2 regions of the Amycolatopsis sp. A1MSW2902 genome follow, and region 2 is predicted to be linked to the other one. Evidence: riboswitches for the same ligand, from Rfam matches in the RefSeq annotation. Region 2 holds a riboswitch; the other holds the start of a gene.
What was found. Region 2 has a riboswitch for cobalamin ahead of DMP23_RS35875 (hypothetical protein). Riboswitches for the same ligand answer to the same signal wherever they lie in the genome.
Positions count from the first base shown of each region.

Region 1: it holds a riboswitch for cobalamin, as region 2 does, so the genes downstream of both, DMP23_RS43245 (CoA-acylating methylmalonate-semialdehyde dehydrogenase) here and DMP23_RS35875 (hypothetical protein) in region 2, are expected to answer to the same signal.

Region 1 covers NZ_QJPO01000003.1:15,576-18,785, forward strand. Annotated here, with positions in the region: gene DMP23_RS43245 (CoA-acylating methylmalonate-semialdehyde dehydrogenase) at 1-1,465, opposite strand, end outside; cobalamin riboswitch at 1,644-1,822, opposite strand; gene DMP23_RS43250 (helix-turn-helix domain-containing protein) at 2,200-3,210, opposite strand, start outside.
Region 2 covers NZ_QJPO01000001.1:7,685,052-7,688,261, reverse strand. Annotated here, with positions in the region: gene DMP23_RS35880 (CbiQ family ECF transporter T component) at 1-923, opposite strand, end outside; gene DMP23_RS35875 (hypothetical protein) at 910-1,560, opposite strand; cobalamin riboswitch at 1,574-1,721, opposite strand; gene DMP23_RS35870 (Gfo/Idh/MocA family protein) at 1,750-2,646, shown strand; gene DMP23_RS35865 (GNAT family N-acetyltransferase) at 2,829-3,210, shown strand, end outside.

The DNA of each region.
Region 1 (3,210 bases), on a different contig from region 2:
CCTTGGCCCCGGAAGGCCAGCGCGAGGTGACGGTCTTGGTCTTGGTGTAGAACCGCACCGAATCCGGGCCGTGCTGGTTCAGGTCGCCGAAGCCGGACCGCTTCCAGCCACCGAAGGTGTGATAGGCGATCGGCACCGGGATCGGCACGTTCACGCCGACCATGCCAGTGTCGACCCGCGACGTGAAGTCGCGGGCGGTGTCGCCGTCGCGGGTGAAGATCGCGACGCCGTTGCCGTACTCGTGCTCGCTCGGCAGCCGCAGCGCCTCCTCGTAGTCGGCCGCGCGCACCACCGCCAGCACCGGGCCGAAGATCTCCTCGCGGTAGATCCGCATGTCCGGCGTGACCTTGTCGAACAGGCAGCCGCCGAGGAAGAACCCGTTCTCGTACCCGTCGACAGTGACGTCCCGGCCGTCCACCACCAGTTCGGCGCCCTCGGCGACGCCGATGTCGACGTAGTCGCGCACCCGCTGCACCGCGGCCGAGCTGACCAGCGGGCCGAAGTCGGCGGTCTCGTCCAGCGCGGCGCCGACCTTGAGCGTCTTCACCCGTGCGGCCAGCCGTTCCACCAGCGCGTCGGCGGTCGCTTCGCCGACCGGCAACGCGACCGAGATCGCCATGCAGCGCTCCCCCGCCGAGCCGTACCCTGCGCCGACGAGCGCTTCCACGACCTTGTCGAGGTCGGCGTCCGGCATCACGATCAGGTGGTTCTTCGCGCCGCCGAAGCACTGCGCGCGTTTGCCGTGGTCCGCGGCCTGCGAATACACGTATTGCGCGATGTCCGACGAACCCACGAAGCCGACGGCCTCGACCCGCGGATCGGTGAGCAGCGCGTCGACCGCTTCCTTGTCGCCGTTGACCATCTGGAACACGCCCGGCGGCAGGCCAGCTTCGAGAAACAGCTCGGCCAGCCGCAACGGCACCGAGGGGTCGCGCTCGGACGGCTTGAGCACGAACGCGTTGCCGCACGCCAGCGCCGGGCCCGCCTTCCACAGCGGGATCATCGCCGGGAAGTTGAACGGCGTGATCCCGGCGACGACGCCCAGCGGCTGCCGCATCGAGTAGACGTCGATCCCGGTGCCCGCGCTGTCGCTGAACTCGCCCTTGAGCAGGTGCGGGATGCCGATCGCGAACTCCACGACCTCGAGCCCGCGCTGGATGTCGCCGCGCGCGTCGGCGACGGTCTTGCCGTGCTCGGACGACAGCAGCCGGGCCAGGCTGTCCTCCTCCGCGCGGACCAGGTCGACGAACCGCATCAGCACGCGGGCGCGGCGCTGCGGATTCCATTGCGCCCATTCGCGCTGTGCCTCGGCGGCCACGCCGACCGCGGCGGCGACTTCTGCCGCGGAGGCCAGCGGGACCCGTGCCTGGACCGTGCCGGTGCTGGGGTCGTAGACGTCGGCGAATCGCCCGGACGTGCCGGGAACCGGTTTGCCGCCGACGAAGTGCGTGAGTTCAGCAGTCACAGCGAAGCCTTTCGGAAAGAGCGCAGGAGAGAGCCGCCGCACGGGAACGCGCGGCGCGACAAGCACCGGATCCCGCCGCGGTACGGCAGGACGGCGCGGACCTACCGCAGCGGCGGCGGGTCGGCGTCTTTCACGCAGGCAGGGGTGAGCCACATGCGTTCTGCTCCATCCTCGTGGACGAACACGGACGTCCACGGCCGGTATCCTGGCTCCCGGATCTGCCCCGTCCCGGCCTTCCCGGCTCTCGCCAGTGGCCTTCTTCGCACGCGGGACGGCACTCCCCGGTCACAGTGGCGGGACCGCGCCGGACTCGCACCGGCTTCCCTGCACCGTGGACCTGTGGACACCATAAAGTAGGAAGTCCGAGTATGTCGAGAGTGGCGCACCCCTCATCCGGGCGGCCGATCCGCCGCCAGGCTGCCCGCGCGCTCGCCCAGCCGGCCCAGGGCCGGGACGCGGGGTCAGCGGCTCGGCGCGGGGCTGGGCGGGGATTACGCATCAATGCCAGGAACTTGGGGCGGCGCTGCGGGTGCGTTCGAGCCGCGTCCGCCCACGCCGAAGGTGTCGCCTGGGGCGCGGTCCGTGAGGGGAACCCCGAGGGAATCAGATTCCCTCGGGGTGGCCCTCACGGACCTCAAGACACGGCCAGGCGGAATCGGCGTGGCTCAAGTCCCTGGCATTGCCCGCCGCCGGCCGCGAGGGGCCCCTTCGCAGACTTGCCGCTCCCCGCGCGCTCACCCCAGCGGCGGGTACGGCAGCACGCTGCTTGAGTGGTCGGCCACCCGCAGCGGACGGCCGATCGCCGGGAACGCGCGCTGCGGGCACGCCGGGCGTTCGCACACTTTGCACCCCATGCCGATCGGGGTCACCGCCGCGTCCTTGCCGAGCGCCAGCCCGTCGGAGTACACGAGCCGGTTCGCGTGCCGCAGTTCGCAGCCGAGGCCGATCGCGAATGTCTTGCCCGGTTCGCCGTGCCCGCCCGCGGCACGCGTGACCGTGCGGGCGAGCCAGAAGTACTTCTTGCCGTCCGGCAGTTCGGCGATCTGCGTGACAATGCGGCCCGGCGAGGAAAACGCCTCGTAAACGATCCATAGTGGACACGAGCCGCCCGCGCGGGAGAAGTAGAATCCGGTGGCCGACTGGCGTTTCGACACGTTGCCCGCGCGATCGACCCGGACAAACGAGAACGGCACCCCGCGCGCACCGCGACGCTGCAAAGTGGACAGTCGATGGCACACGGTCTCGAAGCCGACGCCGAACTCTCCGGACAGCAACGTCACGTCGTAGCGAAGTCGTTCCGCCGCGCCGAGAAACGCCCGATACGGGAGCACCAGCGCGCCCGCGTAGTAGTTGGCGAGGCCGATCCGCAGCAGCCGTCGCGCGGTCTCGTCGGAGAATCCGCTGCTGTCGGCGAGCCGGTCGATCTCGGCACCGGATTCCAGCATCGCCAGCTCGGATCCCAGCCGGAACGCGACCTGTCCTGGCCGGAGCATCAGCGACAGCTGCAGCACCTTGTGTCGGCGGTCGAAGAAGTGCTGCCCAGTGCCGAGCTGTTCGGTGGCCACCCGCACGCCGTGTCGTTGCTTCAAAGCGGTGACCAGGCCCGCGCGCACTTCACCGGGATGAAGTCGCAACTCGGTCGCGAGGCCTTCGGCAGCTTGGTCCAGTATGCCGACGTGGTTGTTACGGGCGTAGAACCAGTCACGGACCTTTTCGTGCGGCTGCTGGACCGACGTCTGGTCCAT
Region 2 (3,210 bases):
ACCGCGGTCGCGACGCCGCACAGCGCGACCAGCGTTTCCGGCAGCCGCCACGGATCGGGCCGGTAGGTCGTGCGGCGGATCTGCCGTCCGCCGAGGACGAATCCGGCAGCGGCCAGCACCAGACCGGCGATGAGCATCGGCACGCCAAGCCACGACGCGGACCCGTCGAGCACGCCGTAAACCCCGACCGCGACACCCACCAAACCGGCCAGCACGCAGGTCGCGATCAGCATCCGGACGCGCGGGGAGAGATAGCCGCGCCGTCCGTAGCCGCGCGAATCCATGGCCGCCGCGAGTTGCAGCGACCGGTCCATGGCGTCGGCGAGCACCGGCACGAAAATCCCCTTCACGAACCGGAAGCCGCGCGTCTTCCCGGAGCGCAGCCGCCGCGCGCGACGCACCCGCTGCACGCTCTCGACCAGCTGCGGGGCCACCGACAGCGCGACGGTCACCGCCGTTCCCACCTCATACAGCGCCCCGGGTACCGCTTTGAGCAGGCGTTTCGGGTTCGCCAGCGCGTTCGCGGCACCGACGCAGAGCACGATCGTCGCCAGCCGGAGCCCGTCGTAAAGCCCGCCGAGCAGTTCCTCGGCCGAGGTGGGGCCGAGGAGCTGAATGCCGGCCGCGACGCTCGGCAACGGGATGGTCGGCAGCGTGAACAGGATGTGGCCGCCGTCCTCGCCGCCGATCAGGATCCGGAACAGCACGCGCGATGCCAGGATCACCGCGGCGATCCAGGCGTACATCCGAAACGCCAGCGCCCACGGCGCGTCGCCGCGGCGGAGCACCACGACGAACCCGGCCACCGCGATCACCAAAGCGAGCAGAACCGGGTTCGTGGTCCGGCTCGCGGCGACGGCGAGCGCGAGCGCCCACACCCACCACGCGCCGGGATGGAGCGCTCGCGGACTACTGCCCAGCACGCCTGCGACGCACCGCGACGACCGTCCCGGCCACCACGAGCAGCACGACGACCACGATGCCGATCACCAGTCCCCACGAGAACCCGCTGTCCGAAGTGGACGCCGGAGCCTGCGCGGGCGCGTTGGCCTTGCGCACCGGTTCGGTGCGCGGCGGCGGATACTCGGTGTAGGACTTGCCGATCGCGAACGACCAGCCCTCGAACGCTCCGGCAGGCGGCTTCCAGCTCTGCGCGCCGACCTGCGCCGACTGCCATTTGCCGCCGTTGGCAGCGGTCCAGAAGCTCCACGACGCCTTCTCCGGCGGCATGCCGGTGCAGGTCTGATCCGCGGGCTTGCTCTCGATCTTGCACATCACGGCCAGGCCGTATTTGCCCGCGCCGGTGAGTTCGAAGCCGGCGTTTTGCAGTGCGGTGACGCCGTTTTCCTGCTTGCCCGGCGCGCACCGGATGAGGGTTTCCCCGCCAAGCCCCTGGAAATCGACGATCACCGTGACGCCGTTGTCGTCCTGGCAGTAGCCGTCGGTGCCCTTGCCGGGTGTGGTGGCCGAGGCGGAAGAAGCACCGCCGAGACCGGTAGCGACGAGAAGAGCGCAGCCGGCGAGGACTCGCCCCCAGTGCCGCGCGTGCACGAACCGCATGTCAGATGTACCTCGCATCGATCGGACCACGACGGGCGATCCGGCTCGCGGCCCTCGCGGGGCCGCTCACGGTTGCGGGCCAGCGCCGGATTCTCACCGGCTTCCCCCGTTCGTGGCGAAGAACTTGTCGACGTTAACGCACCGCAGGCCGCGCCGGAAGCGACCGCGGACACACCTACACTTCCGGGCGTGGGACAGGACCAGCTGCGCGTCGGCCTCGTAGGAACCGGACCGTGGGCCACCACGGTGCACGCCCCCGGGCTCGCGGACCATCCGGGGACCGTGCTCAGTGCTGTGTGGAGCCGAAGGCCGGAGGCCGCCACCGCGCTGGCGCAGGCCTACGACGCCGTGCCCACCAGCGATCTGGACGAGCTGTTCGAGCAGGTCGACGCGCTCGCGTTCGCCGTGCCGCCGACCGTGCAGGCCGAACTGGCGACCCGGGCCGCGGAGGCGGGCAAGCACCTGATCCTGGAGAAACCGATCGCCCCCGACCTGGCCACGGCGCAGCGTCTCGCGGATGCCGTGACGTCCGCTGGCGTCGCTTCGCTGGTGATGCTGACGCTGCGGTTCGCCCAGCAAACGCGCGATTGGCTGGACGGCGTCACCGCCGCCGGCGGCTGGCGAGGCGGCAGCGTGCGCTGGCTGTCGGGCGCACTGCTCAGCGGCAAATACGCGACCTCGGCCTGGCGACAGGATCCGGCCGGCGGCGCGCTCGCCGACATCGGCCCGCACGCGTTCGACCTGCTCGACGCCGCCCTCGGCCCGATCACCGAGGTCCTTGCCGCCCACCGCGGTCCCGAAGATCTGTGGCAGCTGCTGCTCGAACACGAAGGCGGCATCACGAGCACCGCGACGCTCAGCCTCCGCCTGCCGGTCCAGCCGACGGTGGTCGAGTATTCGGTTTTCGGCGAACACGGCCTCCGCACGCTGGGCCGCACCGGCACGGCGAACGACGCGTACACCGCGCTGCTCGACGATTTCGCCGCGATGGTGTCGTGCGGAACGACCACGCATCCCTGCGATGTCCGCCGGGGCGTGCACCTGGCCCGGATCGTGGACCAGGCCCGCGCCGCGCTGAACCGTTAATTCGCTTGCCGGGTCTGAGACGATGAATGGGAAGTTCGTTTCGGACGAAGGAATGCCTATGTGCTCCGCCACGGCCCGCCCCGGCCGCCTGGCCTGAGCTGTTCGGCCTGCGCGCCCGGCGTGGGGTTGCCAGTTGTTGTGCTGCCCGCGCATTCCTTCTTCGCGAAAGGCTTCCACCAGAGATGTCCGCCCTTCAGGCATACGTCCGCGCGACCGCACCGATCGGCCGCGAAACCGAGCGAATCGGCCCGTTCCTGGCGACTTTCGCCAAGGACAGCTCTCATCCGATGGCGAACTACGCCATCCCCGACGACGGCGCGAACCCTTCGTCCGCCGAGATCGCTCTTCTGATTTCCGCTTACCGGCAACGAAATCTCCTGCCCCGGCTGGAGTTCTTCACCGACGCGGCTCCCGATGTCGAAGCGGCTCTCGTCGCGGCGGGATTCACGCTGGAACGACGCGTGCCGGTGATGACCTGCGGCACCGAAGACCTCGTCGATTGCGTTGCGCCAGAACACATTCAGCTGCGCGAACCGTCGTCCGACGACGAATTCCGCCGCCTGC